One region of the Erwinia sorbitola genome, then DNA from elsewhere that is predicted to be linked to it. Evidence: riboswitches for the same ligand, from Rfam matches in the RefSeq annotation. Region 1 holds a riboswitch; each other region holds the start of a gene.

Region 1 (8,058 bases):
ATTATGCCTCAGGGAAGGGCATGGAATTACCCGGAGCTTCCCGGTGAATATGCAGGAAAGTCAGGTGACGCTCATACTGGTCAAGGATATCATTGATGATCTGCTCTTTCGTATAGTCCATCAGATCGTTCCCCTGAGTTCCTTCCAGCAGGAAAGTCTCCAGGCGGAAATAGTCAGACTTACCGCTGCGTGCCCGATAGGTAAATGCCGGAACGGAGTAACGCTGCGGCCAGATCTGGTAGAGGAAACTCTGTTCATCGGCCATATCCACCAGCAATTCCAGATGGTTCAGGCGCTCATCCTCCACCGCAGGAAGTTCATTGATCTGCACCTTCGCACCGCGACGTTCCAGCTCACGTCCAACCTCTTCCATTGCAGGACGACAGACTTCATCCAGCATTTTACGGGTGTGAGTTGTGCCCGGATAGTTCATCACGCGGGAGATACGCTGCTTCCAGTTCAGACGATCCTCACGAGATACCGGCACCGGCGGCGTATTCACCGTCGCACTGGCACGGCGGTGATCTTCCACGCGCAGGGATTTATACAACCCGGCCATCACAAAGAAGATCACAAAGCTGAACGGCAGCCCCATTATCACCGTGGTTTTCTGCAATGCCGTCACGCCATTAACCATCAGCATCCCCAGCGTCAGCACACCAATGGTCACCGACCAGAAAATACGCAGCCAGTTTGGCGCATCGTTATTAATGTCAGCCAGACGTGAGGTAAAGTTACCCAGCACCAGCGAACCGGAATCAGCTGAAGTGACATAAAACAGCAGGCCGGTAATGGTGGCAACAGATGCGCTGAAGGTGAAGCCAGGATACTGCGCCAGCAGGCTGTAGAAACCGCGCTCCGGATGCGCCATTGTCTCCTGTGCAAACGCCATATTGCCGTGAATGATCTCATACAGTGCGCTGTTACCGAAGATCGACAGCCACAGCAGGGTGAAGATAAACGGAATGGTCAGGGTGCCCACCACGAACTGACGGATAGTACGCCCACGAGAGATACGGGCCAGGAACAGGCCGACAAACGGTGACCATGCTACCCACCACGCCCAGAAGAACAGCGTCCAGTTATTCATCCACTCGGTCGGGCGATCGAAGGCAAAGCTGTTCAGCGTCATGCCCATAAAGCGGTTGATATAATCCCCGACGTTCAGCACCAGCGCATTTAGCAGGAAGCTGGTATCGCCGACAAACAGCACAAACAGGATCAGACCAAAGGCCAGCAACACGTTGAGCTCCGACAGGAACCGGATACCTTTATTCACCCCGGAGGTGACTGAAATAGTGGCCATTATCACCGACAGCACGATCAGTCCGGCCTGGGCAGTCAGCCCTTCCGGCACATCAAACAGCACCTTCAGCCCGTAGTTAAGCTGCACCACACCAATGCCCAGCGTAGTGGCAATCCCAAAGATGGTACCCAGTACTGCGGCGATATCCACCGTATGGCCGATTGGGCCGTTAATACGTTTACCGAAAATAGGGTAGAGCGCCGAGCGGATGGTGAGCGGCAGGCCGTAACGGTAGCTGAAATAACCGAGGGCGATGCCCATCAGGGCATACATTGACCAGCCGGTCAGACCGTAGTGGAACAGCGTCCAGACCATCGCCTGACGTGCAGCTTCCATTGTCTGCCCCTGGCCTTCCGGCGGCATCATATACTGGGTCACAGGTTCGGCTACTGAGAAGAACATCAGATCGATACCGATACCCGCTGCAAACAGCATTGCCGCCCAACTCATCAGGCTGAACTCTGGTTTCGACTGTTCGGGGCCAAGTTTGATTGAGCCAAAACGTGAGCAGGCCATAAAAAGTACGAAGACGATGTACAGCGTGGCTGCCAGCAGATAATACCAGCCGAAGGTGTTAGAAACCCAGTCGAGGGTAAGATTGATCCAGCGATCGGAAAAATCTGTGAACAGAATGGTGGTCAGGGAAAACAGCAGGATAAGCGCTGCTGAGGTGTAGAAAACCACGGGATTAATACGATCTTTTTGAGGCTTTCCTGGTATTTCAGTTGTCGGCATAATCTCTCCGCAAAAAATGCTCAAGGAAAAAACCTGAAGTCCGCTCTGCGAAGCGCGCATTAGCGCATACTGGGTAAAATCCGCCGTATATCCGCTAATTACACTGGGAGAACCATCAGGATGGGTATAAGTGTAAATCACTGATTAATCTTTAATGTTTATGATCCAGATCACCCTCCAAAAGTAAATTTTGTGTAAACAGCACAAATAATGATAGTTTTTATTGATTGAGCATTCAATTAAAAAAACTTCTGCGTCTCATTCTGCCTTCTTTTTCCCCGTTAACATCCTGTACCACTTGACGACAGCCAGCAGGTCAAATAAAACTGGTTCCCGTCAGGGGAGTCTCGCCAGAGAGACTGAGAGGCTAATGAGCGATTATTCGCGGTTTAGCGACCCTTAGAACCTGACCCAGTTGATACTGGCGTAGGAAGACTCGTATCCTGATGGCGTACCTGTACGGCCTTTCTGGATACCTGCCGCAAGGGGCACGGCTTCAGCAGTTCCCGCCTTTTTCCTTCTCTGTATCACGGGTCTCAGCATGTTTTGAGAGGCTAACGTGACATTATTAACTCCACTTTTTCTGTCTTGCGGAAACCACCCAACATGAGCCGCTGGTCGGTACTGGGCGACGGCGTCGCCGGGCTTTGTGTTGCCACATCACTTGCTGAACGCGGTGAATCCGTAGAGGTGATCACCGCAGAGCAGCACTGTGCGGCATCACACTGGGCTGGCGGTATGCTGGCTCCATGGTGTGAAGGGGAGAGCGCCCCGGAAGAAGTGATCGAGCTGGGCCAGCGCTCCGCACCATGGTGGTCTGCACGGATTAACGGTGTGGAGCATCGCGGCACCCTGGTAGTGGCCTCCGCCCGTGACACCCCCGAACTCACCCGTTTTTCGCGTATGACGCGCGCTCATCAGTGGGTAGATCCCGCCACGCTGGAACCGGCGCTGGAAGGACGTTTTTCCCGTGGGCTGTTCTTTGCCGGCGAAGCTCACCTTGATCCGCGCAGTGCGCTGCAACAGCTGCGTAAGGGGCTGCAACTTGCCGGGGTCTGCTTCCATCAGGGTCAGCCCGGCGGCACCATTATTGACTGCCGGGGGATCCACGCCGCCGCCGACCAGCCAGAACTGCGCGCGGTTCGCGGCGAAATGCTGATCCTGCACAGTGAGGAGGTTCAGCTCTCCCGGCCAGTGCGCATCCTCCATCCCCGTTTTCCCTGTTACCTGGTACCCCGTGCAGCCGGACACCTGATGCTGGGCGCAACCATGGTGGAAAGCGACGATGACAGCCCGATTAGCGCACGCGCCATGATGGAGTTGTTAAGCGCCGCCTGGGCTATCCATCCGGCTCTGGCAGAGGCGCGGATAGTGGAAAGTGGCACCGGCCGACGCCCGGCCTACCGCAATAATATCCCCGCCATACGCTGTCACAACGGCGTCTGGTCTCTCAACGGTATGTATCGCCACGGCTTCCTCCTTGCTCCGGTAATGGCGGAAAAACTGATGCAGCAACTGATGCAGGAAAAACTGATATGAAAATTCAGCTTAACGGCCTCCCGATTGATACCACCGCTCATACACTGGCGGAACTCCTGCGCGAACAGCAGATTGATGCCAGCTGCGTAGCCAGCGCCCTCAACGGCCAGTTTGTGCCGCGCGCACGCTATGAGAGCCAGGCACTGACCGCTGGCTGTGAACTTGAAGTGCTCTCACCGATGCAGGGAGGATAAAACATGTTTTACGATTTCATTCCGCAGTCTCGTTTTCTGCTCGGCACCGCCGGATATCCTTCGCCGGAGATCTTGCAACAGGCCATTGAGGTTTCCGGTAGCGAGATTATCACCGTCAGTCTGCGGCGAGAGGGCCGCCACGGCGCTGCCTTCCGTGAGCTGCTCACCGGCCTGAACAGACGGATACTGCCCAATACCGCTGGCTGCCATAGCGTAAAAGAGGCGGTGACTACCGCACATATGGCACGTGAATTGTTTAATACCCGCTGGATAAAACTTGAAGTGATTGGCCACGCTGACACATTGCAACCCGATCCTTTCGCTCTGGTGGAGGCGGCCCGCATTCTCTGCGCCGACGGTTTCCAGGTGTTTCCCTACACCACAGAAGATCTGATCCTTGGTGAGAAACTGATTGAAGCTGGATGCGAACTGCTGATGCCGTGGGGTGCACCGATAGGCTCCGGCCAGGGGCTGAGAAATATCGAAGGGCTGCGTTCAATGCGCGCCTGGTTTAAAGGCATACCGCTGATTATTGATGCCGGTATCGGCGCCCCCAGTCAGGCCGCACAGGCAATGGAAATGGGCTTTGACGCTATCCTGCTGAATACCGCGGTGGCGAAAGCGCAGGATCCGGTGCGCATGGCCGGGGCTTTTTCTGCCGCAATCCGAGCTGGTCACGATGCCTGTCATGCAGGCCTGGTAGAACGCCGTGATATGGCGAGCGCCTCCACGCCAATTTTTGGCATGGCCCAGTTTCCCTTTCAGGAGTCATAATCTGTGAGCCGCTATCAACGACAATCAATGCTACCGGAAATCGGCGACGCCGGGCAGCGGGTGCTGCTGAATGCCCGCGTGCTGGTAGTTGGCGCGGGCGGGCTGGGATCGGCATTGCTGCCACTGCTGGCCGGTGCCGGGGTAGGTTATTTGCGGATATATGATGGAGATCGGGTGGAGGAGCATAACCTGCACCGGCAGACATTGTATGGCATGGAGCATACCGGGGAGTTAAAAGTTGACTGTGCCCGCCAGGCACTGAATGCACGTAATCCGGACTGTAAGGTCGATACACAACCGCAGGCACTGGGTGCCAGCATGATGGCTGAGGCGCTCAACGGCATTGACCTCGCCATTGATGCTGCCGACAATTTCGCCGTGACTTATTCGCTTTCCGACGCCTGCCTGCCGCGCCGCATTCCGCTGGTCAGCGCTTCCGTACTGGGACGACAGGGCTATGTGGGCGGATTCTGCGGCAGTGCTCCCGGCTATCGCGCTGTTTTTCCACAGCTGCCGGCCAGTGCGGCTAACTGTAATAGCGCTGGGGTGATGGGTCCGGCGGTGGCGACGCTTGGCGCCTTACAGGCCCAGATGGCACTCAGTATCCTGCTCGGTTTCACCCCCTCACCGCTGGGTTGCCTGATAAATTGCGATTTCACCCGGTGGCATTTCCGCCAGTTCCGTTTTGATGGCGCAGATGAACCCGATCGGCCCTCAGTACCGTTTATCGATCGCCATCTGCTGGTCAGTAATGACTGCATTGTAGAGTTGCGTAGTCAGCAGGAGGCACCTGAGAGCATCGCTGATCGCGTCCATCGGGTGCAGCCTGAAGAGATATACGACTGGCAGCCACCTGCTGACCGCCGCATCGTGCTGGTCTGTGCCAGCGGCATCCGCGCGGCGAAGGCAGCGATGGTGCTGGAGCAGCGCGGGTTTACTCAACTGGCAATTATCGCGGCTAACCGCTAACGAGATGGCAGGCAGCCTGATGTTTTCTCGTTGCATCTGCCCATCACGCTCAGTATCTTGTGCGCAATTCTCTGACGGCAACCGGAATCACCATGACCTCTCACGCTCCTAAAGATCCGTTACATGGCATTACGCTCGAAGCCCTGGTCACCGCGCTGCACGCGCGTTATGGCTGGGAGGAGCTGGCAAAACACATCAATATTAACTGTTTCAAGAGCGACCCGAGCATTAAATCCAGCCTGAAATTCCTGCGCCGCACCCCGTGGGCACGCAAAGCAGTGGAAGAGCTGTATATCGCATCACTAGATGATGTGCCGGCAGATCCGGTGGACAGTCCGTGGGGCAATTGGCAGAGTAAAGAGTAATCAGCTGACCGCCTGCGGGATGCAGCAGGTCAGCGTTTAGAGGGTAACGGATTACTACTGGATGAGGTCAGATACACACCGACGGCTGGCTTATCTTAGGCCACTTCAGGCTGACCTCAGCGCTGGGATAACTGTTGGACTTTAAACTCTATAAAAAAGCGAGTTACCCCCTGATTTCGCATAAACTTACTTAATATATATATTTGTAATTTTTTAAGGAAAAAAATCTATGAAAGTAAGCGAAAGAGCACTCATGGAGTCCGGTTTCACTCATGCTGACATTCAGAAGGTTAAACATAATGTAGAAAACTATGGGGGAACTCTTGATGAAGTAATTAAAGACTTAGCAAAACGGTTTAATATATCTAAGTGGGTTACGATTGTCGCTCTCATGATTTTAATTATGTCATCGTTTTTTACGACCCCAAATAACACACTATCTTTGGCTTTTTCGCTAATTGTAGGTTTGCCATTTATATGGTATCTGACACCCGCCAGACTCGCATATAAAGCCTGGCGGTATAAAAAATACGTTTCTAGGACTGAGGGCGATCAGTGAATGTCATGAGATCAAAAATAACCTTAGCCTTAACCCCATACCCAACGATTTTCATCGTTAACTTAGGACGACTTAAAACACTTACTTTTCTGTAATAATTTATTGGGATATAGCGAAATAATCTCCATGTACCCGGTTTTTTTACTAACCCCAGGATACTGTAAGCATTAGCGACAAGTGAAATAGAATTATACACTCCCAACCCACTACTTGAGCTGAACCCCATAAATTCTGCAATAGACATTGTAGCATTAGCTGCAAAACCTTCAGATATCGAATCATGGAGTACATGGTGGCTAAACTCTTTACTTAACCCATTCAACCCATCCGTAACGAGCACTGCTCCTGCCAACACACCCAATGGATTAGCACTGGCCAGAAGTGTTACTCCCAAGGCTATCTCAGCGCCGGAAAGCACTACATTTACGGCAGAAATCACATATCCGACAATTTTATTATTTTTCCGAACGAAGTCCACTTTGGCATAAAGCTTCGCCGCTTTTGTGCGTAACATTCGGCCCTGTTCTTCAAGATTGTCTGTTTCTGCTCTGAGAATTTTGATACACGCCATGCACTCTTCATCAGATTCTGCTTGCAGGGCGGCGGCGAACTGCCTTTCAATTACCTCTTTTATTTCTTGCACAAATTTCATGCGAGTCAGGCCATCCTGGAGGTGGAAAGCAGACAGCATATTAGCTGTGTTAAGTAGCTTCCTCGCCTCGAGATTAACCATTTTTTCGGCCCATGATTTATTTCTTCCTCCAGAGCGCATCATATCAAGTAATACGGCATCCATTTATTTTCTCCCTATATATTCAATCGCCGATAATAATCCTTCACTTTCATCTGTAAACATCGATTCAGGCTTAATGAGCCATTTTGATTCAAAATAGCAGGGGTTCTCCCGCTTAACAGCAGGCCAGACTTTGCCTGATGCAAATTCTTCCAGCGTGTAAATTTTGGTGAACGAAACAGTCGTTACAAAAAACCCGCCTGAAAAAGGCGGGCCGGTCGATTTTATGCAGTCTGTTTCTCAGCGCGGGAAGTGTTTACAACCTGGCCAATACCTGCACCATCAAGAGGCTGGTCTGGCTGTGCAAAAAAATCGATATTAAAAAAAGTGTCATCCGTCAGCAGTCTAATATGATGCCAGTATTCTGGTGGGCTGATACCAAAATGACCTGCCTGAATGATGATTTCGATCTCAGGTTCAGCCTCATCGGCGCTGGCAAAACCATAATATTTTACTGCACCCTGCATCACACAGAGCCTGGCATAAACACCTTTTTTAGTGTTGTGATGAGTGAGCAAAGCCTTTGGTACCGTATTTTTATCCCAGAATGGGGTGGAACGGGTGTGTATATAATTCTTTGGTATCTGCCGGGACATAATAATCCCCCTCCTGTTCAGAAAATAAAACCGCCTTATTGGTCACTGGTAGTGTTGTTGTGTCAGAGACTGCATCCCACTACTACGCCGGTATACTCCACGGCAGCAAGTTATGAGGCGTTATTTATGCCATGCCTTATAACCATATGATTTAACGCTAATACTTAATAATTATTGTTAAAATGACATCGCAGTGTGGGAGTGACACTCCTGACCATCTCCGTTAAC
Region 2 (8,058 bases), on a different replicon from region 1:
TTATTAGAATTGACGATGATCGACAGCTCAAAAAATTGAGCCGTCTGAGTACGCAAACCGGCTTTGCCATCAGCAGAGACCGGAGAGAAAGAAGGAAACCAGGAGAAGTGACAACGGTTTCAGCTTATTCTTTTATTGCCGTTCGCCACATTTTTCTTCTGTGTATTATCAACAGCCGTAAGAGAAGGCTGAACAGGATCAGCAACGCTGACCGTCAGTTTTTTTTCTTTTTTCTTCTCTGGCAGCACCTGGGCTTCTTCAATCTGACGTGAGTTCCCGACGAATACGCCCCCTTTTTCAATAGAGAACTCAGTGGCAAACACTTCGCCCTCAATTCTGCCACGCGACATAATAATCACCGTTTTGGCATAGCAGCTTCCTTTCAGCAGGCCATTAACTACCAGCTTAACGGATTTAACGTTCCCGATAACCTTCCCTTCTTTACCAATCTGCGTCGTTTTCTGGCTGGTCAGATCCCCTTCGACAACTCCATTTATAGAAATATTGTTCTCATTATTAATTTCACCACATAATACACTGCCAAATGAGATAACAGTTTCCTTCATACTGCCTTCTTCATAAGAGGGAGCTATAGTAGGAACTATTTTTTGCTGCTGATCCTGTGAAGATATTTTCTCGCCCATCTGACGCTCTTCCTTGCGATTAAAATTAAACACGTTTGTAACTGTCCTTTTAGTAAATAGAAAAGGGATGACGAGCAGCAGAATCAGATACGCCATCACACTCAGAGAAATATATAAGGGAGTTCTTATTGATAGCTTAAACGCAACAATACTGATCCCCCAGCAAAGCCAGACTCCCCACAGATAACATTGTTTTTTTATCTCAGACATTATTTCACTTACAACGCGCAGAACATCATGCAGAAGGTTTAGTCGCTGGTGCCGTCAATCAATAGCCAGGAAATTAGTAAGATTACACTGATTAAAATACAAATATTTCTTAAGCGGGGTTTGATAAGAAATTTTTCCTTATCAGGCACACAGCCTCGCTTATAGCGCAGAATGATATTTGAATTTTTCACAGAGTTAAAGCTGTTGTAGCTTATAGACTTTAGAGATAATGACGCAGCTCCTGATTCAGGTTAAATGAATCAGGAGAATATATCGTAAAATAATATTTTCAAGAGTTAGATAATAACATTCTCATTATTCTTCTTCCGCGCGACATAATGCGACAGTATCTTCGATTAGACGACGCGCTACCGTTCCTGGTGGAGGTAACTGCGGCAATGCATCATATCGATACCAGCCTGCTGACAGCAGCTCTTTGGGATCAATCTTGATGTCCCCTCCTGCGTAGTCAGCCATAAATGCCATCATCAGTGACTGAGGGAATGGCCAGGGCTGCGATGAGACATAACGCAGATTTTTTACGCTGATGCTGCTCTCCTCCATTACTTCACGCGCTACGGTCTGCTCCAGGGTCTCACCAACTTCAACAAATCCCGCCAGCACGGTAAATATGCCATTACGATGGCGCGTATGTTGCGCCAGCAGGATCTCATCGCCACGGCGGATCGCCACGATAATGCACGGGGCGATTTGCGGATAATAGCGTTGGCGGCAGTGCCCGCACAGGCAGGCCAGTTCTGTTTTGCTGTGATGCATTTCATGGCCACAGTAGCCGCACCAGCGATGTGAACGGTAAAATTCAGCCAGCTGAATACCGCGCCCGGCTAGCTGGAACAGGCCGGTCTCCTGATCGAGCAGCTGACGTAACGATCCCATTTCCTGCGGCTGCGCCCCGCAGATCAACCAGACCGTTTCGCCCTGCCACTCCCCAACAGGCCTCCCGGATCGCCCTGTCAGTCCAAGCGAACCCGCATTACCGTGCGGTAATTCACCTTTTGGTAACCAAATTTTGTGTTCCTGGCTGACAACCCACCAGCCAGCGTCTACGCTTAAAATTTCCTGTTCCATAATTTTGCTCATCATCCTCAGCTTAAAGACTGGATTGAGGTCAGACGTTAAAATATAACATTCACGGAGTTGAACATGCTTAACCAGTTGGAAGTCCTCACCGCGCGCGTCGGTGGATGCAGTGAGCTGGTAGACTTTTGTCTGCGCTTACGCAAGCAGTTGCTGGTTACCTATTACCAAATGGCTGGTATTAAGCCTAACAAGGAAACGCTGACTACGCTCGATGAAAACGCGCTGAATGCGTTCTGCCAAAATCTGGTGGATTATCTTTCAACCGGCCATTTCACCGTGTACGAGCGTTTTATCAAGGAGCTTGAAGGGACTGAGCAGCTGGCAAAAGCGTCGCTAATCTACCCCTCTTTAAAGGCCAATACCGATCAGATCATGCAGATTTATGATTCTCATCTGGAAACGGCCATCGAAGATGATAATTGTCTGGAATTACAGCAGGCACTGTCAATCGTCGGTGAAGCTCTGGAAGCGCGTTTTACCCTTGAGGATAAATTCATCAAGCTGGCCTTAGAAAAAAATGCTGACAATCAAGAGGCTGCCAACACTGCCTCCCTCGTTCGTCCTGCGTGATTCTCGGCATATTGTGAATTTCTTGTAGTTTGCGAGAAGCCTCTTTATGCTTAAGGGGTCAGGGCGAGGTATGCCTCGCCCCTGCGTTGACTGAAAAACCAGTCGCTATCTTGTCGGAGTGCCCCTAGGGGCTGAGACCGTTAATTCGGGATCCGCGGAACCTGATCAGGTTAGTACCTGCGAAGGGAACAAGAGTAAATCACCTGTGACGGTGTGAACCCATATTTTTCACGCCGCTCTTATTACTCCCGCCTCCAGACAAGCAAACTTCCATCTGATTATCAGGAACTTGCTATGTCTATCGTTGAAAAACCCTTTGTTGAGAAAAAAGCCACCCGCCGCGAGCAGCGCGCAGAAGCCCAGCAGTTTATCGACTCATTACAGGGCACCGCCTTTCCCAACTCAACGCGTATTTATCTGAGTGGTTCACAGCCTGATATCCGCGTGCCGATGCGCGAAATCCAGTTAAGCCCGACCACAACAGGCGGCAGCAAAGAAGAACCGATACTGGAGGCGAATGAACCGATACCTGTCTATGATACTTCCGGGGCGTACGGCGATCCGGCGGCAACGATTGATGTTTACGCGGGGCTGAAGAAGCTGCGTAGCCGCTGGATTATCAGACGTGAAGATACAGAACAGATCGCTGAACTCAGCTCCTCCTATACCCAGCAGCGCCTGGCAGATGAAGGGCTGGATCATCTGCGCTTTGATAATCTGCCACAACCGCGCCGGGCACTGGCTGGTCGCTGCGTCACCCAGATGCACTATGCACGGCTTGGGGTTATCACTCCGGAGATGGAATTTATCGCTCTGCGCGAAAACATGGGCCGCGAACGGATTCGTGGTGATGTACTGCGACAACAGCATCCGGGTAACAGCTTTGGCGCGAATCTGCCGGAGAATATTACCGCAGAGTTTGTTCGCCAGGAGGTGGCTGCAGGCCGCGCGATTATCCCTGCCAATATTAATCACCCGGAGTCCGAGCCAATGATTATCGGACGTAACTTCCTGGTGAAGATTAACGCCAATATCGGCAATTCAGCGGTCAGTTCTTCGATTGAGGAAGAGGTAGAAAAACTGGTGTGGTCCACGCGCTGGGGCGCAGATACGGTGATGGATCTCTCTACCGGGCGCTATATTCACGAAACCCGCGAGTGGATCCTGCGTAACAGTCCGGTACCTATTGGTACCGTACCTGTCTACCAGGCGCTGGAAAAAGTAAACGGGGTGGCTGAAGATCTCACCTGGGAGATTTTCCGCGATACGCTGCTGGAGCAGGCTGAACAGGGTGTTGATTACTTCACTATTCATGCCGGGGTGCTGCTGCGCTACGTGCCGATGACCGCCAAACGCCTGACCGGTATTGTGTCACGCGGCGGGTCAATTATGGCGAAATGGTGTCTGTCACATCATAAAGAGAGCTTCCTCTATCAGCACTTCCGCGATATCTGTGAAATCTGCGCTGCCTACGATGTTTCGCTGTCACTAGGCGATGGCCTGCGTCCGGGATCCATTCAGGATGCCAACGATGAGGCGCAGTTTGCAGAGCTACGTACGCTTGGTGAACTAACTAAAATCGCCTGGGAGTATGATGTCCAGGTCATGATTGAAGGCCCCGGTCATGTGCCGATGCAGATGATCCGCGTCAATATGACTGAACAGCTTGAGCACTGCCACGAAGCGCCTTTTTATACTCTCGGCCCGCTGACGACCGATATTGCACCAGGTTACGATCACTTCACCTCCGGCATTGGTGCCGCGATGATAGGCTGGTTTGGCTGCGCGATGTTGTGCTACGTCACCCCCAAAGAACATCTTGGCCTGCCGAACAAAGAAGACGTAAAGCAGGGGCTGATTACTTATAAGATCGCCGCCCATGCCGCTGACCTGGCTAAAGGTCATCCTGGAGCACAGATCCGCGACAATGCGATGTCGAAAGCACGTTTCGAATTCCGCTGGGAGGATCAGTTTAATCTCGCACTCGATCCGCATACCGCACGCGCTTATCACGATGAAACGCTGCCGCAGGAATCCGGTAAAGTGGCACACTTCTGCTCAATGTGTGGGCCAAAATTCTGCTCAATGAAGATTACCCAGGAAGTTCGTGAATACGCCGCCCGTCAGGAGGCTGAAGCACGGCCAGTCGAAGTGGGTATGGCACAGATGTCTGACGAGTTTCGTCTACGTGGCGGTGAACTGTATCATCGCGCTGACACCCTGAAATCAGAGGAAAATATATGAGTCGTGGAGCTTTCCCCACTACCGAGGCCAGACTGGGCCTGTACCCGGTGGTGGACACCGTAGAATGGATTGCGCGCCTGCTGAATGCTGGCGTACGTACACTTCAGTTACGCATTAAAGAGTCTGCGGAACATGAAGTTGAGCAGCAAATCGTTGAGGCAATTACTCTGGGCAAGCAGTATCAGGCACGGTTGTTTATTAACGATTACTGGCGCCTGGCGATAAAACATCAGGCTTACGGCGTTCACCTGGGCCAGGAAGATCTTGACGTTGCTGATTTGGATGCCATTCATGCCGCCGGGTTACGCCTCGGTCTTTCCACCCATGATGATGCCGAACTGGATCGTGCACTGGCCGAACAGCCTTCATATATTGCCCTGGGCCATGTATTTCCCACCCAGACGAAAGCGATGCCCTCCGATCCGCAGGGGCTGGAGGAGCTGGCTCGCCATATTCAGCGGCTGCAGGGAGTCTCAACCGTAGCCATTGGAGGGATTAGTCTGGAGCGTGTTCCGGCTGTGCTGGCAACCGGCGTAGGCAGCGTTGCCGTGGTGAGTGCCATCACGAAAGCCAGTGACTGGCGTGCAGCCACTCGACAGCTGCTGGATTTGGTGGAACCGCAGAGCGCACCGCACAATTAAATGCAAGATGATGCAACGCAGACAGACTGGGCTGAAGAAGCTACGCAGCCCTGTTTTTATTAACTTTTTTCTATTATCTGAGCCGCTATAGTGGCAATGCGGTGACAGCCTGACTGCCCGCCAGGGTCAGTTTTCTTCCCTCTCTCTGACCCTGCCCTCACCCTCTTCCTGATGCACAGCCGATACAGGAGCGCAGCAAATCATCGCCCGTTCGACTGCGGCACCCAGCACCTCCAGTGCACGCTCAGTTTTTTCAGTAAATGACTGCGCGTAGCTAAGGCGCAGGCAGTTACGGTATTTTCCTGATGCAGAGAACAGCGAACCGACGGCAATCTGGATATGAGAAGCGCGCAGCTCCTGATTCAGGCGTAATGCATCAAAGGGTTCCGGCAGTTCAACCCATATCACAAATCCTCCCTGAGGACGTGTCACGCAGATCCCGCACGGAAAATGATGCCGTACCTGCCGGGTAAACGTCTCAAGGTTACGCTGATAGTAACTGCGCATCCGTCGCAGGTGCGGCTGATAGTGACCCTGACGAATAAACGCAGCCACGGCCATCTGCGTTTGCGTCACGGTGGAACCAGTGCTGATGTACTTCATATGTAATACGCGATCAAAATAGCGCCCGGGCACTACCCAGCCCACTCGCAGACCGGGTGCCAGCGTTTTAGAAAATGAGCTGCATAGCAGCACGCGACCGTCGAGATCCATCGACTTAATGGTCACCGGGCGCGGATAGTCAAAAGCCAGTTCGCCATAGACATCATCTTCGATAATGGCCGCATCAAAACGCTGGGCCAGCGCCAGCAGGGCCTGTTTACGCTGCAACGGCATAACAAACCCCATCGGGTTATTACAGTTAGGCACCACCACCACGGCATTAATCGGCCACTGCTCAAATGCCAGTTCAAGAGCTTCCAGGCTGATGCCGGTAACGGAATCCGTAGGAATTTCGATGGCACGAATCCCAAAGCCGCGCAGGGTTTGCATGGTGCCGTGAAAGGCTGGTGACTCAACGGCGATAATATCGCCCGGCTGGCATATTGCTCTGATCGATACCGACAGTGCTTCATGGCAGCCCGTGGTGATCACTACCTCGTCGGCTGTCACCTGGCAGCCACTATCAATCATCAGACGAGCAATCTGCTCACGCAGTTCCGGTACACCATACAAATTGTCATAGCTGAATAGCCGCGGATCCTGTTGCTGACCAAGCCGGCTGATAATCTTCCACAGAGGCTTAAGCGTGACCGCATCGATGTTGGGCATTCCGCTGCCCAGTTGCAACATATCATCATCCAGGCGGGCGTTGAGCAGATCCATCACCGCATCCCACTGGGTGATTTCAACCGGACGCTGGACGGGACGTGTAAGCGGTGGTACCGGTGGCGCTGCCTTACGGGGAGTGACAAAGTAACCGGATCGCGGCTGCGGCGTTATCAGCTGCTTCTCCTCCAGCAGGTGATAAGCCTGCTGTACGGTGCTGATGCTGACACCGTGCTCACCGCTGAGTAAACGCACTGAGGGAAGCCGCTCACCGGGCTGGTATAACCCCTGTTCTATCCGTTGCGCCAGCAGTTCTGCCAGCCGTTGATAACGCGTCATCGTATCCTTCCCCTCGGAGTTGCGGGTGAAAAACCAGTACAGATCCCGGCGAAAACCGCCATTCAGTCACACTATCGCGCAATCTGTATGTCAATTAAAGTTGTTTTTTGCATCTGTATCATAACGGGCTTTACCGACAGAATAGTCGACATACACAAAGTGATGCGGAGGCAGTGATGGAATTTGAAGAGAACAGAGCAGCGAAACCTTTTAGCTGGACGCTGATTAAAACGATCTTTGTCATACCTTATCATCGCTGGCAGGCAAGACGTCTGCGCTCCTGCACTCGCAAGATCCTGTCGCGTCTGAGTGATGCACAGCTGAAAGATATCGGACTGACCTGTGAGGATGTCCGGCGCCTGTAGTGATGTGGCCTGGGTCGAAGGATGTACCCAAGGGCAACGTAGCCGTCCTGCTGCGTTGCCCGTTTTTTACTTAGTTACCACGGTAGGTTGAGTAGCCATACTGACTGAGCAGCAGCGGAATATGATAATGACCGCCGTTACTTTCCGTATGGAAAATTACCGGTATTTCCGGGAAAAAGGTCGGCTGATGCTGCTGCTGATAGTAATCCCCGGTTTTGAAGATCACTTTATAATTTCCCGTCTCCATGGTTTTCCCCGCAGGATACAGCGCAGGTATGCGTCCGTTTTTATCCGTGACGCCAGAAGCCAGCTTGATCCATCCCTGCGGCTTTTGCTGCTCAAGTTCGACCGTCACACCGGCAGTTGGTACCCCGGTCTGTAGGTTAAGAACATGCACGCTCAACGGATTTTTCATTCCCTCATCACTGGCAGCCAGTACTGGCAGAGAAGCACTCATCAGGCTGGTCACTACCAGAGCTTTAACGATTTTCATGCTGAATTCCTTACAGGTTATTTTCAGCATGAAGATAGCAGGCGCACTGACTGGCGGCGATTCTTGCAGGAAATATATGAAATTTCCCAGAAGCATTACTGGCCCGGATCGGTTATGGCGTTCCTGCTGTGGCCCAGACGGACGGCCAGTCTCCGGGTTCCCCTCCATCACAGCTCGGCTGG
Region 3 (8,058 bases), on a different replicon from region 1:
GGAGGGATGGGCAAATAGTGCTATTAGCAGATATTCAGCGTCATACTGGAAGCGGCTTCGCAGGAAGGAAAGCAGGATTACCGGGGATTGCAGCAGTAAGCGTTACGACCGCGCCGGTAGCCAGCGCGGATCGCCGTGACAGGACGGAGATTACTGCGGGTGATATTCGATATTAATTGGCTCATCCGGCAGTTTGGTAAAGGTACGGATAATCTGGTGATAGTCAGCGAGAGGGTCAACATGGCTGAACTGTTGCGGATAGAAGTCTTTCGCCAGCATTTCGATGCCAATAATGTTGTAAGGATGGTTATAGAAGTGGTGATACACCGCTGCAACTTTGCCTGCCTTGACGGCCGGGATATCCTTCACGCCAGTGCGGTCGCGCAGACGATCGAAGCTGGCTTTAATTTCGCTTATCCCGGTGTTGTAACCCAGGGGGATCACCGCGTTGCCTTTACCGCCGCGCTTTGAGCCGCTCATCACGTAGTAATCCGGGTTCAGACTGATAACTTTCTCTACCGCTACGGTGCCGCTGGTCCCGGGCAGCAGATCGGATCCAATATTTTTCGCTCCGGTAGCTTCAATCAGCGCCCCCCAGCCGTTATGCCCGTGAGTGAAGCAGCATGATTCGCCGCCGCCGCCAACGCCGGCAATAGGCTCAACAAACACGACAGGCTTAGGCGAGACATCTTTGACGGCCGCCTGCACGGCGTTCAGCTTCTGCGTGTAAAAGTCGGTATACGCTTTGGCATTGGCTTCCTGGTTCAGCACTTTACCCAGCAGGGTCACGCTGGCAGCCGTATTTTGTACCGGGTGCAGCTCATCATCGACAAACAGCACCGGAATATTTAGCGCGCTGAGTTGCGTCAGTACGCCTGTCTGCTTCAGGGCAGGTTTGGCACGCAGTTGGGCAATCATCAAATCGGGATGTTTAGCGATGACCGTTTCCAGATTCACTTCTCCCTGATCGGAAAAGCCCATATCGAGAATTTTTTCCGCCTCGGGCCAGCGTTTCTTCAGCATATTCCAGCTGCCAGTATCCTGTTTTTTCATCAGGTTATTCCAGGAGACCACCCGGCGGAATGGGTTATCGCGATCCAGCAATGCCAGACTCAGGATTTCACGTCCGTCCTGCAATATTACCCGCTGGGGTTCATGGTTGATCACCACTTTTTGCCCGTCCATATCGGTCACGGTGAGCGGATAGGTGGTGGCTAGCGCCAGTGAAGGCATGGCAGCCAACAACAGAGCGGGTAAGGTTTTAAGCATAGTCATGGTACAAATATCCCTGCCAGTCGATAGATGATAATTATTATCATTTTTGTTCACGTTTCGTTAAACGTAACTTAAACAGGAGTTATCGGTATACCACAAAAGTATTAATGGATTTTTCAGTACAGGCGGGTAAAACGGCGTGGTATTCCGCAGCAAAAGTGTGACCCGATGAACTCATGTTTTCACCGGTTTACCCGTACAGGCCAGCAATAGCCGGACGTCAGCGCGTCCGGGCTAAAGTGTTAGCCATGTGGTCGGGGTTTACCCATGGTTGGCCCCATTTTCAGCGTAGTTCTACCGCGTATTGCGCTACGGGAGTCATTTTCTTAATCAGCTTATTATCAAATAAGAACTGCTCGTAGGCTTCGTAACGTTTTACATCGAGATGTGCCGGATCTTTCGCGAACAACGGCAGGGTTTTCTGCCAGGCAATATGGTTCAGTTCGGTGTTCAGCTCCGGGTGTGCTTTAGCGAACAGCTGCCAGCTCGCATCAGGGTGCGCCTGCAAATAATCATTGCCCTTCTTCAATGCAGTGAGGAATTTCTTCACTTTTATTGCATTAACGTTATCGCGATTAGCGACAATCACCAGCTCGTCATAAGCGGGAACTCCGTAATCTTCCACGTTAAACACCACCGGATCTTTTCCCTGGAGCTTCAGCTCCTGCGCTTCAATATTACGGTAGCCGCCAATTACCGCATCAACCTGACCCGCCAGCAGCGCACTGGAAAGCTGGAAATTGACGTTAATCAGATGGGTATCTTTAAGGCTGATGTTTTCCTGCTGGAGCATGGTGTTGAGCGTGGCCTGCTCAATTCCGCTGACGGAATAACCAATTTTCTTGCCTTTGAGGCCCGCCGGGGAGGTGATGCTTTTATCCAGCGTTATCACAGTATTGAGCGGCGAATTGATCAGGGTGCCAACGCGAACCAGCGGCAGGCCTTCATCCGCGAAGAAGTGCAGCTGTGGTTGATAGGTAATAGCCAGATCGGCCTGTTTAGCCGCCACCAGGCGCGGCGGCAGGGAAGGATCCGATGGCGGAATAATCTTCACATCCAGCCCCTCGGCTTTAAAGGCACCGATCTGATCGGCGACCATTATTGGCGCGTGATCCGGGTTGATATACCAGTCGAGTACCAGCGTCAGCTTTTCACTGGCGAAGGCCGGTGAGGTAAAGGTTCCGCAGAGCAGTAGTGCAGCGCAGGTTTTCTTTAACATACTCTATTCCTTATTATTTTAATGTCATTAACGCTTATTCAGGTGCCCAGTTAATCAGGCGGTGAAGCAGGGCATCGACAGTCGCCCAGAGTAATACGGTCATCAGCACCAGGATAAACAGCGCGGCGAAACACTGGTCGGTCTGCATCCGCGCATTGGCATTCAGCATGACGTAGCCCAGTCCCTCAGCGGATCCCACCCATTCGCCAATAATTGCGCCAATCGGTGCCACGGCGGCGGCCATACGCAGGCCGGAGCCAAAAGCGGGCAGGGCGGCCATCAGGCGAATATGCCGCAGCTGCGACCAGCGCGAAGCGCCCATGGTGCGGGCCAGATCGAGATAGTCCTGATTTACCCGCCTCATACCGTCAAAGAAAGATGAGGTAACCGGAAAGAAAATGACCAGCACTGCCATCGCCACTTTGGCGCTGATACCAAAGCCAAACCACAGCACCAGCAGCGGCGCGAGGGCAAATACCGGGATCGCCTGGCTGGTCAGCACCAGCGGCATCAGCCAGCGTTGCAGGCGGGGGAAGATAATCATGCCGACCGCCAGAAGCGAGCCAAGCATCACCCCCAGCACCAGTCCGATCAGCACCTCCGAGGCGGTAATCAGACTGTGATAAGCGAGAAAAGCGCGGCCATTCCACAGGGCGCGGGCAACAGCGGCGGGTGAAGGCAGCAGAAAGGCGGGAATATCGCTTAACGTCGCCAGCCACCATAGCAATAGCAGCCCGATGAATATGATCAGCCCGCGGGCGCTGGTTGTGATCTTACTGCTCATTCTGCGGCCCTTAGCAGCTGCTGCATCAGCTCGCCCTGGCTTTTCAGCAGTTCGGCATCGTCTGCGGCGCGGGGCGGCAGGCCGCCAATGGTATGAGTGTCATCTATCGCGGCAGGAGCGCCTGAGAGCACCAGCAGATGATGGCTCAGACGACAGGCTTCCATCGGGTCATGTGTGATCAGCAGTACGGTATGGTCGGCCAGCAGCTCGGCGGCCAGCGTCTGAATCTTCGCCCGCGTCAGCGTATCCAGCGCCGAGAACGGCTCATCCATCAGCACAATCGGCTGGCGTTCATACAGCGTACGGGCAATCGCCGCACGCTGTCGCATCCCTCCTGAAAGTGCGGCCGGATGGTCATCTGCGTGACCTTGCAGCCCGACGCGTTCCAGCAGATGTGTCGCCCACCCGGCATCAGCTTTTTCCCGACGCAGGCGCGCACCAAGGGTGATGTTGTCGATAATCGACAGCCACGGATAGAGCAGATCTTTTTGCCCCATATAGGCGATACGGCCCGGCAGCGGCAGGCCGTCACTGCCGCACACCGTGCCGGATGCAGGTGCTGCCAGCCCGGCGATAATCTTCAGCAGGCTGGTTTTACCGCTACCGCTGGCACCCAGCAAGGAGACAAAACGCCCGGCCGGGATATCAAAGCTGAGGGGGCCGAAGATCTGACGCTGGCCGAAGCACAGCGTCAGATCGCGCACCTGAATACCGGGCGGGGTAACGGAGTGAATCGCCATCACGTCGGGGTGGCCGCGTTAAGTCCCATCTGCCAGAAGGCGGATTCCAGACGCGTGGCAGTGACGAAAATCTCAGACAGTTCACTAAAGCGACTCTCCGCCCCGCGCTGGCGGGCAACGCTTTCCAGCAGATCGAGGGCAGCACGCACGCCGTTAAGGTAGTCAGCATCGCCGTAGTTACGGATCCAGGAGGCATAAGGGCTGCCTTCCAGCAGCGTCCCGGGGTCGTGCAGCAGGCGCAGGCCAATCTCCGCATAACCTGCAACGCACGGCAGCAGCGCTACCAGCAGATCGAGGGCATCGCCAGAGTGGCCGATATCCAGTACATAGCGGGTGTAATTCATGGTTTCCGCTGCTTCCGCTTCACTCATCATCTGCGCTTCGCTCATGCCCCAGCTTTCGCAGTAGGCCAGGTGCAGCGGCAGTTCGGCGACAATGGCATTTAGCGAGGCGGTGGCAGCACGCATCTCCGGCAGCGTGCGCAGCTTGCTTACCAGCAGGGCGTAAGCACGGGCAAAGTGGATCAGGAACAGATAATCCTGAGTCAGATAGCGGCGGAAAGCGCGTTCAGGCAGCGTGCCCAGGGCAAGTTGCTGAATAAACGGATGTGCAACGTAGTCCTGCCAGTCATTTCCCGCCTGCTGGCGTAAACGTCCGTACAGGCCGTGGCTGAAATCTACAGGTTGAATACGATAAGACACAGAATCCCCTCAGTTAAGTGGAGATCCGGGCAGGCGGAGGTGTGAACAGGCAGAGGTGACTGCCAACCCGTCCCTTCGCTGGCATGACCCAGATCAGGTTCAAAGGGTTCGGCTTACGCCATCTCAGCCCATCACAGGACACCCCTCGGAGGAGCCTGTTATACGATATTTGATTTTTGATTACAATCCTTGTCAACCGCTGGAGCGCGCAGATTTATAGACATTTTTCGGGCTGTTCTGATAAATTTATCTTATGCATCTTTCATGAGATTTATAAAGGATTACGGGCATGGAACAAAGCAAAGAGCTCAGTGATATTTTTAATAGCTGTTTTGGATCATATTTTGATATCAATCCTCCTGGCTATAGCGACCTGGATTTACATTTTATTCATGATTTTCATTTTCGTGATTATTTACTCCATATAACCCATAAACTTTACTATATTGCGTTTAGCGAAAGTGGTGAAAGGCTGTATAGCAAACTCTATTTTTACTGCGTCGACGATGATGTCGTTAACTCGCTACACCCTTTTGTTGAAAATATTAATCTTAGCCTGAGAAATCATGGTCTGGCAGAGTTTATTCTGTTAGAAAAGATCTCCGCAGACATTCAAGAGCTGATTGTCCGTATTAATCAGCAGCCGGATAAGAGCGCCTGTATTATCTTTGATGCAGAGAAGTTTTCAGGCAGTGAAACATTTTTTGAAAAAAGATTTAATCAGCCCGGATTTCCGCAGGATAAGCAGCAGATCGTCGATTTGCTGAATGTCCTCAAAACCGGCGATGATAAGTTCACCAAAAAAGGTTATGTTGCCTGCCATAGTAGGCTCGCTCCTGTTGTCGCATCTGATGATTTCAATACCTTTGTTAATGATATAAAAAGGCTTTCTATTTTTGACTTCTATGCTGGCGGTGAACGTCATCAGAAGATGTTTGATGCTATTAATGAGGCGCAGGATTTCCTTAAAGATAACCACATCAACAGCGCAAAAGAGGCTATTGAAAGATGCAAGGAAATTAAAGATCCAAAATTTGTATTTATTCAAATCTTCAATGAGTTTAATAATAACAATAATAAAATGTACGCCTTCCATTTGCATGAAATGCTCAAAAATCTGGACATCGACAGCGATTTCTCGACGCACTCTGGTTTGAATATGGTGGATGTCTGTGTAGGGGCGGAAAGTTATCCTGCGGCGAGAAAAATTCTGAAGAAAATTGCAGAGGAACTGGCAGATCAGGATGAGATTGAAAAGGGAGTACAGCTTGCCGGGCTGGCGGGGTGCAGCGATATCTCAGCTGAACTGATCAAAAAACTGGAGAAGAGCTATCCCGGATCTCTGGTGCTGAATTACAGAGATATCAACTCTGCACTAAGAGAGGAGAACTACCAGCGCGCCGCCGAACTTTTTTCCCTGCGTGATGATGAACTCAGTCAGAAGAAACATCAGCTATTACTTCAGTTTATAACATGGCTTAAGCAAGGCGATGGCGATATTGTGGCATTCCTTCAGACACAAGATATCAATGATCCCGATACTGTCCATTTTCTTAATCACATTGCCTCGACGTGGGCGGTAAAACATCAGGATTACCTGACTGCGATTGCCGTTTCACTATTCTATGAGCCGGTGCTGGATGATGAGACCTTTATCAACAATAGCGATCGTATTCTGAAGAAATGGTTTTTTAATCGGAAAAAATCCAATACCGATGAGGATAAAAAACAGGCTGATATTGTCAGTGAGGCGATAATCAGTTTTACGAAAAAAAGTATTGATAAACTGTCGCATCTCTCAGTCAACCCTTATCTGCGGGAACGTTTTATCGACAGATTCAGCTGGGATGTGTCGCACTCTTTTGGACATTTTTTGCTTATTTTGATCACCCGCAATCAATTTTCTGGCAGGGAATTAAACCTGAGTCACGCGGAGCCGCAAGCATCGGTAACCATGCCTCTTGAGACCGTGATGAGCAAAGTGGAAGATGCGCTGAATTATTATGACCGCATTGGAGTTGTTTTAGCAGGAAAACACCTGGTTCCTGCGGATATTTTGACCGGTGACCGCGCTGAACTGCGGGCGTTCCTGCAAGGGCTTCATATCCTGATGCTTAAAATGGCCGGCGATCTGCAAAATGAGAGGGAAATAAATAATATTAATGCCCTGATCTCCATTGCCAACAGCGCTGCCAGTTTAGCTGCTCCTTGCTATCAGGATCTGGATATTATTAAAAATGTTGGGGCGGTGCTGTCGCTCCAGGGATATGCTCAGGCGGCGCGTGATTTGGCCGAGCAGGCACTTCAACTGGCGGGCGATGACCCTCAGCGTCAGCGTCATGCATGGCTGGCCGCAGCAGAGATTTATCAACGTCAGGGCAACAATCACCCGGCAATGGTCTATCTCAACTGTGCCATGTCAGGAAGCGAGATGACCATTGATGAATTTTTCACCTATTCTAATCTTGCTGTAAGAATTTTTCGCGATACTAAGGCGGTAAACTTCGCACGTGACGCTGTCACTTTTTCGCGTCGCATCCTGCAAGAATTCAATAATAATTTGTATATCAAAAATAAAAAAATCTATGATTTTATGGATCTTACACTCTGTTTTAATCAGCTGTGTAGCGATGATGTTTTTGATAGTGAAATCGCTGAAAAAGTGGTCAGCCTGGCAACAGGTATTGCTTCAGAAGAGGTCGTGCATGCGGATAATCTCTCACCGATACTCACCCTGTCACTGCAAATTGCTGATGTGTTAGCCGTCAACAATTATACAGCAGATGATGATTTTAAGGCGGTGCTGGAACAGATGATATCCATCAGCGATGCGATGAATATTCCGGATAAGCTGTTAAATGCCTTCACTGCCTTTTATCGCGAAAGTAATATTAACAACCTTTTTGCCCTCTATAATTTGATCTCATCATCATCACGCAGTGCCGGAGACAGGGCCTGGGATGACAACTCGCTGCACATTTACGCTGCTTTATTACTGCGCCGTAACCCTGATATGCCATTACAGGATCGTGCTTTTGCCGCAGAGCTGTTAACGGATAGCTCCTATTCGCTGCACAGCGAGTATCTCTACAGTAACCCTTACCCCCGCTATGAGCGCATTGATGCCCCCGCAGACTATGCCGCAGCCTGTGCGCTGGAAAATAAGGTAGCCGTCTATCTGCTGGTTCTTGATGATCATAAACACGGGACGCTGCTGTGCTGGTTACCCGGTATGGACGGGCAGGAAATAGACTCCTCCCTGTGGCATTTTGATTTTGCCGCGTTCAATCAATGGAAAAAGGAATTCCCATATCAATATGGTTTCTATGATGCGGAGAC
Region 4 (8,058 bases), on a different replicon from region 1:
GCGTGTGCTGTTCGGCATGGCGGAGGGGCCAATCTGCGCCTCGGCAAATAAAGCGATCAATGGCTGGTTCCCGAAAAAACAGGCTGCTACCGCAATGGGGCTGTTAAGCGCCGGGTCACCTCTGGGTGGCGCTGTCGCAGGCCCGATTATTGGCTACCTCGCACTGGCCTTCGGCTGGCGTCCGGCCTTCGCTATTATCTGCTCAATTGGCATTATCTGGATGGTGGTATGGTTCTTTATTGCTGCCGATAATCCGTTAAAGAGCAAGCTGATCAGCGAACGTGAACGCGCCCTGATTGCACAGCTGAAAGATGAACAACTCAGCCCGGAAGAGGAGCTTTCGCAGTCGCAGCATGGCCTTGGCTACTATCTGCGTCAGCCAATTATCCTGGTCACGGCGTTCGCCTTCTTCTGCTACAACTATATTTTGTTCTTCTTCCTCAGCTGGTTCCCCGCCTATCTGGTGCAGGCACACGCTCTGGATATTAAGGCAATGAGTATCACCACTATGATCCCGTGGATCGTCGGCTTCGTCGGGCTGGCGCTGGGGGGAATTATCTCGGATAAAATCTTCAAAATTACAGGTAAGCTGCTGCTGTCGCGCAAAATTGTGCTGGTGGTCTCGTTAATGGCAGCGGCAATTTGTGTCGCCTTCGCGGGTACGGTAAAAGAGGTCACTTCCGCCGTCGGTCTGATGTCGGTCTCCATCTTCTTCCTCTATATCACCGGGGCGATTTACTGGGCGATTATTCAGGATGTGGTGCATAAAAGTCGCGTTGGCAGCATCAGCGGATTTATTCACCTGATCGGCAGCCTCTCCGGCATTGTTGGCCCGATAGTCACCGGCTATATCGTGCAGCATACCGGCAAGTTCGACAGCGCCTTTGTGCTGGCGGGCGTGGTCGCTGCACTGGGGGCCTGCCTGGTTCTGTTTGTGATTAAACCGCCGAAGAAACTGGATACTCCGGTGTCCGTCTGATCATCGCGGGTGGGATATGCCCACCCGTTTCTCGTTTAAGGATGCGTTATGTTGTCTTTTGATAGACTGCCGCCCGACGTTCAACGCCCACAGTACAACCGCAGTGCGCTGCGTACCCGTATGGTTCATATCGGCTTTGGCGCTTTCCATCGTGCTCACCAGGCGCTCTGTAGCGACCGGCTCGCCGCCGAGCAGGGAAGCGACTGGGGCTACTGCGAAATCAATCTTAACAGCGGTGAACTGATTACTGCACTGCGCCAGCAGCAGCTCTGTTACACGGTGGCTGAAATGGCCGATGACCAGCTTAACCTGCGGGTGGTTGGCGTGGTGACCGCCGCCCTGCACGGTCAGTCTGACGGTATTGAAGCGGTACTGGAGGCGCTGTGCCAGCCCGAGGTGGCGATTGTTTCCATGACGGTAACCGAGAAAGGCTACTGCCACCTTCCGGCCAGCGGTGAACTCAACCTTGAACACCCAGCCATTCTTCACGATCTGGCTAACCCCAACGCCCCGCAGTCGCTACCGGGCATTATTCTCGCCGCTATACGCCGCCGTCGCGAACGCGGACTGGCCCCTTTCAGCGTGATGTCCTGTGATAATATGCCGGAAAATGGTCACGTTACCCGCAACGTTATTACCGCGCTGGCGCGCCAGCAGTCGCCAGAGCTGGCCGAATGGATCCAGCAGCATCTCACCTTCCCCTCAACGATGGTTGACCGCATTGTTCCGGCAATGACAGATGAAACCCATCATGCCTTAAGTGAAAAGCTGGGCTGCGACGATCCGGTCGCGGTAGCCTGTGAACCCTTCTTCCAGTGGGTGATTGAAGATAACTTTGTCAGCGGTCGCCCGGCGTGGGAACTGGCAGGGGCCGAGCTGGTGGCTGACGTATTGCCATTTGAAGAGATGAAGCTGCGCATGCTGAACGGCAGCCATTCGTTTCTGGCGTACCTCGGTAACCTCGCCGGTTATCAGCATATCAGCGACTGTATGACCGATAGCCATTTCAGGCAGGCGGCACGCCAGCTGATGCTGGAGCAGCAGGCCCCAACGCTGCGCACCACGGGCGTTGACCTTACCGCCTACGCTGACTCGCTGCTTACCCGTTACAGTAACCGTGCCATCAAACACCGCACCGCGCAGATTGCCAATGATGGCAGCCAGAAATTGCCGCAGCGCTGGCTCGACAGTATCCGCTGGCACCTCGCCCGTCAGAGCAATTTCGATCTGCTGGCACTGGGCGTTGCAGGCTGGATACGCTATGTCGGCGGCCGCGACGAACAGGGCCAGCCTATTGTTATCAACGATCCGCTGCGCGATGAGCTGGCAAAACGGGTAGCGGAAAGCGCCGAAGGGGAACCGCGCGTCAGCGCGCTGCTGGGGCTGAAACATATATTTGGCGAGGATTTAGCCAACAACGCGCAGTTTGTTCAGCAGGTTAACCATTTTTACCGCCTGCTGTTAAGCCAGGGCGCAAAAGAAACGGTGCATCAGCTGGTTGCCGGTGTTTAACTCTGGCGCGGATGCGCCTGGCTGATTAGACTGAAGGCTTTCACGCCATGTGCAGGCGGGCGGTTGCCCCGCCGTTAAAGGGAAGTTGCCGAATGCCGACCGTTTATACCATCACCGCCAGTGAACCGGTAAATCAGCAGATTTACCGTTTTTTGCGTCAGGATATTGTCACCTGCGCCATCCATCCCGGCTCCCTGCTGTCGGAAAAAGAGGTTTCCACGCGCTTTAACGTCTCACGTCAGCCGGTACGTGAAGCCTTTATTAAACTGGCAGAAGCGGGTCTGGTGCAGGTTCTTCCGCAACGCGGCACATTTGTACGAAAGATTTCCGCCCAGCGCGTGGCAGACGGTCGTTTTATTCGTGAAGCCGTGGAAGTGGCAGTAGTGCGCCGTGCCGCCGCAGAAGCGACCGCTGCCGGACTGGCAGAGCTGGAACATAATCTGCAATTACAAAAGCTGGCAGCCGATCGCCACGACAGTCAGGCATTTCTGCTGCTGGACGATGAATTTCACCGCCTGATTGCACAAAGCATAGGCTGTGAACTGGCGTGGGAGACAGTGGAAAATATTAAAGCAACGATGGATCGCGTCCGCTTTCTGACGCTAAGTAAAGTGTCACCGCCGGAAAGTCTGATTGAACAGCACCGCCAGATTTACCAGGCGCTGTGCGCTAAAGATGCCGATGCCGCAGAGCAGGCGCTGCGCCGCCATTTACAGGAGATGATTTTCTCCATCACGCCGATTGCCGAACAGAACAGCGAGTGGTTTGAAGCGCTGTAAAACCTGTTCTGCGGTAAAATTTGCTCTGTGACCAGAATGGACGCTGCCAGCGCACCGGAACCATCGCGTATATACAGTGCGTGAGGATCGGTGCACGGCAGCGTTCAAAATCGCCAGTTAAATAGCCTGTCAGGCGATAGTAACGTTTTTAGCCAGATAGACATCCTGCACCGAATTAATCAGCGCCACTCCGTCCTTCATCGATTTTTTAAAGGCTTTACGTCCTAAAATCAGCCCCATCCCACCGGCGCGCTTATTGATCACCGCCGTGCGTACAGATTCAGCGATATCGGTATCCCCTGCCGCTGCCCCGCCGGAGTTAATCATCCCGGCCCGGCCCATATAGCAGTTTGCCAGCTGGTAACGCACCAGATCGATAGGATTATCGGTAGTCAGGGTAGAGTAAACACGCTCATCGGTATGGCCGAATTTTACTGCTGTATAACCGCCGTTATTTTCTGCCATCTTCTGCTTCACAATATCGGCACCAATGGTGGCGGCAAGATGGTTTGCCTGCCCGGTAAGATCGGCACTGGCATGATAATCCACACCATCTTTTTTAAAGTCGTTATTACGCAAGTATGCCCACAGCACCGTGACCATGCCCAGCTCATGGGCGCGTTCGAAGGCTGCGGAAATCTCTTCAATCTGACGCCGTGACTGCTCGGAGCCAAAGTAGATGGTCGCGCCAACCGCCACCGCGCCCAGGTTAAACGCCTGCTCAACGCTGGCGTACAGCGTCTGATCATACTGCGTGGGATAACTCAGCGTCTCGTTATGGTTCAGCTTGACCATAAAAGGAATACGATGCGCATAACGGCGCGAGACCGAGGCGAGCACACCATAGGTGGATGCCACGCAGTTACAGCCCGCTTCAATCGCCAGCTCCACAATGTTTTTCGGATCAAAATAGAGCGGATTAGCGGCAAATGAGGCACCAGCCGAGTGCTCGACGCCCTGATCAACGGGAAGGATAGAGAGGTAACCTGTCCCGGCTAAACGTCCGGTGTTATACAGGGTTTGCATATTGCGTAAAACAGCCGGGGGACGGTTATTATCGACCATTACCCGATCCACATAGTCCGCCCCGGGAAGATAGAGGTTGTCCGCTGGAATAGTCATGCAGCGATGTTGCAAAAGAGAGTCTGCTTCTTTGCCCAATAACTGTACGATGTCCGTCATGATAACTCCTGTTAAAATGAGTGAGGATCCTCTTCAGGATCCGCTGGTCAGTTTTCTGACCCTAACAGCGTGGCCCCAAAACAGTGATTAAGGCAAATTGCTAACTCCATTTTTCACAACTAACCGCACGAAAGAGCGCTGCCTCTTACCACCACTGATGAAAATGATGTACCGGCCCGTGTCCGTGCCCTACCTCCAGCGAGTCTGCCTGCTCCAGTGCCCCCTGCAACCAGTGCCTGGCCGCCTGCATCGTACTTACCCAGTCATCATGACGCGGGCGCAGCGCCGCCAGCGCCGCCGATAGCGAACAGCCGGTGCCGTGTGTGTTGCGGGTGTTAATACGTGGAGCGGTAAAGCGCTGCTCCAGCTGCCGGGTAAACAGCCAGTCCGGGCTTTCCGAGTCGCTGAGATGGCCGCCCTTCATCAGCACCGCCTGACAGCCTGATGCCAGCAGCGCCCGCCCCTGCTCTCGCATCTCCTGCTCGTTGCGTGCCGGATCGCAGGCCAGCAGCGCAGCGGCTTCGGGCAGATTGGGCGTAATCAGGGAAGCCAGGGGTAGCAGGCGCTCACGCAGAGTGGTAACAGCCTCGGCAGAGAGCAGCGGATCGCCACTTTTTGCCAGCATAACCGTATCCAGCACCACCCAGGGCACGGAGGTCTGTTTAAGACGATCGGCCACCACCTCGACAATGGCGCTTTCAGCCAGCATACCGATCTTGATGGTATCAATACGCACATCCGACAGCACAGAATCGAGCTGTGCTGCGACAAATTCTGGTTCAATGCGATAGACCGACTGCACGCCGGTGGTATTTTGCGCCACCAGCGCCGTAATAACGCTGGTGCCATAGGCACCCAGCGCGGAGAAGGCTTTGAGGTCGGCCTGGATCCCGGCACCACCGCTTGGATCGGTTCCGGCAATAGTCATGGCGTTAATGCGTTTCATACCAGCCCCTCCGGATGCAGTTGATAGAGAGCATCGAGAAATGCGGGAATAAAGCTGCCCGTCCCCTGTGCCACCGCTGCTGCGCGCTCTCCCGCCAGCGCCACCACGCGGCAGGCACTGGCAATATGAAGCAGCCGATCGCCCGGCAGTGCAGCAAATCCAGCCACCACCGCCGACAGCGCACAACCCGTACCCACCACACGCGTCATTAGCGGTGAACCGCCGTGCACACTGATAATGCGCACGCCGTCGGTCACAAAATCGACTTCACCCGTCACCGCCACCACCGCGCCGGTTTCAGCAGCCAGCAGCAACGCCGCCTGTAATGCCGCTGTCGATGAATGCTGGCTATCCACGCCCCGCCCGCTGACCTCCAGCTTTGCCAGCGCCATAATTTCCGAGGCATTACCGCGTATAGCGGCAGGCTTGAGCGCAAGAGCCTGATGGCAGAAGGTGGTACGGAAATCCAGAGCGCCTGCCGCAACCGGATCCAATGTCCATGGACGTCCGGCTGCGTTAGCAGCCTTAATTGCTGCCAGCATTGCGCCACTGCGATCGCGCGTCAGGGTTCCGACGTTAATCAGCAGCGCATCGGCAATAGCGCTGAACTGCGCAGCTTCTTCCGCATCGATCACCATTGCCGGGGAAGCACCCAGCGCCAGCAGTACGTTGGCAGTAAAGGTCTGAACCACATCGTTGGTCATGCAGTGAATCAGGGGGGATTGTTGTTGATACTGCTTCAGAGAGTGGGCCACATCAGCATGGCTGTGGTGTTGAGGTTGGATCATATTGTCTCCCAACCGGCGATCAAGAAGGCGATGCCGGTCAGGCATCTGACTTCCCTACGCTGGCATTATCCAGTTCAGGTGTTGCGGGTTTTTCTCAGCCGTCGCTTTGGAAAGGAACGGCACCCCGAGTCATTTAGATAGAATCTCTATACTTTTTGCCAGATTAGGGGAAGTCGCTTGTGGATGCAAGCTTGCCAGCCCGGTTAAGACTTTCTCTTTTGGCAATCCCATACATAAACCAGAAGGTGTCTTTAAGTGCCTTCCGTCGAAAAATAAAACCCTTCCTGACGGTCTTCGATATTTCTGTTGTGCGTTGTTCAACATACAGGTAAAAAAATCAACGAAACGTAGATTTATTTAATCCTGATACTTGTTGCTTGTGTGAATATTATTTGTAAAATAATCACAGCTATTATCTACCAAACATGCATAGGGATTTATGCAGCAATATACCTATAAACTATCTTCCGACATGCTGGCAGCATTTGAGAAAAGGAGGCAGTGGCGGGGAATTGTTGCAGATAGTTTTTGAAATAAGGAGATTGACGATGGCATCGGTTAATAGAGGCTGCATCGTTCACGGTAGGAACGTTGGCCTTGATGGTGATAAAACCTCTACGGGTTCTGAATGCTATGCAGGCAGATCAGGCATCACCGTTATGGGTAAATTACAACTGTTTATTGGAGACAAAACGTCCCCCTGCCCTAAATGTGGGGAAATTGGGTTTATTGCTTCCGGTGATTACAGGCAATCAAACGAGGGTGTGGATGCCGCAGTAGATGGTTCCCCTATCGTTTGTAGCTGTCCGAATGGTACAAACTTCCTGATTGCACCAGACACAGTTCAGATCAATGCGCCCCCCAGAACCACATGGGCAACAACACCAACAGATCCGGAGCAGCGCGACCAAACTGCTAAGAAAAAGCGCACGGGTGTAGATGCTGGTTTCTGCCTGATTCCGCAACAATCAACCACTGACTCTTTCGAAAACACTTTGTTTGCAGGTGTTCAACCTGATGGGACGCGAGAACTTTATCGCTTACTTAACGGTACAGGTAAGGAATACAAAGCCGGTTCTATTCTGCTGATTGTTGATCCTGAAAAACAGGACAGCGAACAAATACTCCACATGCAGCAGGCAAAAGCGCGGGTTGATGCGGCCCTTGATCCGCTGACGTATGAAGAAGCTAATTTCCTGCATAAGCATTATGCAACCATTGCCAACTTTTCTAACATTGCTGATAAAGGCATTGGACTTGCAGCCGACCCGGTAGGAAAATATTTTGAGAATATCGAAAAAATTCTCAAAGAGATTCAGACAACATATAAAAATACCTACATAACGCGAGGTGCGTTAATCGGTGAACAATTTTACGTGAAACGCAGCCAGTTGTTTAAAGAGCTTGAATCAGTGCTTAAATTCGGCTTCCTGAATAAGGCTATGAAACTCGGTGAGTATACTAAATTAAAAAATGCACTCGGTTTATCAACCAGTTCGATCACGCATAAATGGAATAAGGCAGGAGTCGGCGATATAGAAGGTTACGCAACACATATCGAGCGTGCTGCTAAATATGTAAAAGCAATGCGTTATACCGGATATATTGGAATAGCGTTCAGTGCAGTTCATTCCATGAATGAAATCAATGAGGCCTGTTCGGTGGGTCGTGAGGCTGAATGTACTAAGAAGAAGTACACAGAAATAGGTAGTTTTGCATTAGGTACTAGCGTTGGTGTTGCTGGAGGAGCTTTAGCTATGCCTCTTTGCGTTGCTATCGGCGCAGGTACTGCTGGTGTTGGCGGGCTTATTTGTATCGTGATAGCCGGCACAAGTTTGGGCTATGCGGGGAGTAGCGCCGGTGGTGTATTTG

What was found. A riboswitch is a leader RNA that binds a small molecule or an ion and turns the genes downstream of it on or off. The one in region 1 is predicted to bind thiamine pyrophosphate.
Region 2: another riboswitch for thiamine pyrophosphate. It lies ahead of thiC (phosphomethylpyrimidine synthase ThiC); the one in region 1 lies ahead of GN242_RS21480 (FAD-dependent oxidoreductase).
Region 3: another riboswitch for thiamine pyrophosphate. It lies ahead of tenA (thiaminase II); the one in region 1 lies ahead of GN242_RS21480 (FAD-dependent oxidoreductase).
Region 4: another riboswitch for thiamine pyrophosphate. It lies ahead of thiM (hydroxyethylthiazole kinase); the one in region 1 lies ahead of GN242_RS21480 (FAD-dependent oxidoreductase).

Annotation. Positions count from the first base shown of each region.
Region 1 is NZ_CP046510.1:26,418-34,475, forward strand. It holds gene GN242_RS21475 (choline transporter) at 2-2,041, opposite strand; TPP riboswitch at 2,370-2,491, shown strand; gene GN242_RS21480 (FAD-dependent oxidoreductase) at 2,648-3,580, shown strand; gene thiS (sulfur carrier protein ThiS) at 3,577-3,774, shown strand; gene GN242_RS21490 (thiazole synthase) at 3,778-4,548, shown strand; gene GN242_RS21495 (HesA/MoeB/ThiF family protein) at 4,552-5,517, shown strand; gene GN242_RS21500 (VF530 family protein) at 5,610-5,882, shown strand; gene GN242_RS21505 (hypothetical protein) at 6,112-6,441, shown strand; gene GN242_RS21510 (DUF4225 domain-containing protein) at 6,419-7,237, opposite strand; gene GN242_RS21515 (TehB family protein) at 7,459-7,830, opposite strand.
Region 2 is NZ_CP046509.1:4,352,639-4,360,696, forward strand. It holds gene GN242_RS19715 (bactofilin family protein) at 120-854, opposite strand; gene nudC (NAD(+) diphosphatase) at 1,170-1,943, opposite strand; gene rsd (sigma D regulator) at 2,019-2,525, shown strand; TPP riboswitch at 2,630-2,730, shown strand; gene thiC (phosphomethylpyrimidine synthase ThiC) at 2,820-4,769, shown strand; gene thiE (thiamine phosphate synthase) at 4,766-5,410, shown strand; gene GN242_RS19740 (aminotransferase-like domain-containing protein) at 5,537-7,018, opposite strand; gene GN242_RS19745 (DUF1127 domain-containing protein) at 7,195-7,383, shown strand; gene uraH (hydroxyisourate hydrolase) at 7,454-7,876, opposite strand; gene GN242_RS19755 (DUF1176 domain-containing protein) at 7,989-8,058, opposite strand, start outside.
Region 3 is NZ_CP046509.1:2,713,970-2,722,027, reverse strand. It holds gene GN242_RS12170 (ABC transporter substrate-binding protein) at 151-1,275, opposite strand; gene GN242_RS12165 (ABC transporter substrate-binding protein) at 1,559-2,494, opposite strand; gene GN242_RS12160 (ABC transporter permease) at 2,529-3,278, opposite strand; gene GN242_RS12155 (ABC transporter ATP-binding protein) at 3,275-4,018, opposite strand; gene tenA (thiaminase II) at 4,018-4,719, opposite strand; TPP riboswitch at 4,773-4,875, opposite strand; gene GN242_RS12145 (CHAT domain-containing protein) at 5,009-8,058, shown strand, end outside.
Region 4 is NZ_CP046509.1:1,564,335-1,572,392, reverse strand. It holds gene GN242_RS07005 (MFS transporter) at 1-979, shown strand, start outside; gene GN242_RS07000 (mannitol dehydrogenase family protein) at 1,028-2,491, shown strand; gene GN242_RS06995 (GntR family transcriptional regulator) at 2,584-3,270, shown strand; gene fbaB (class I fructose-bisphosphate aldolase) at 3,400-4,452, opposite strand; gene thiD (bifunctional hydroxymethylpyrimidine kinase/phosphomethylpyrimidine kinase) at 4,598-5,398, opposite strand; gene thiM (hydroxyethylthiazole kinase) at 5,395-6,186, opposite strand; TPP riboswitch at 6,221-6,323, opposite strand; gene GN242_RS06975 (PAAR domain-containing protein) at 6,735-8,058, shown strand, end outside.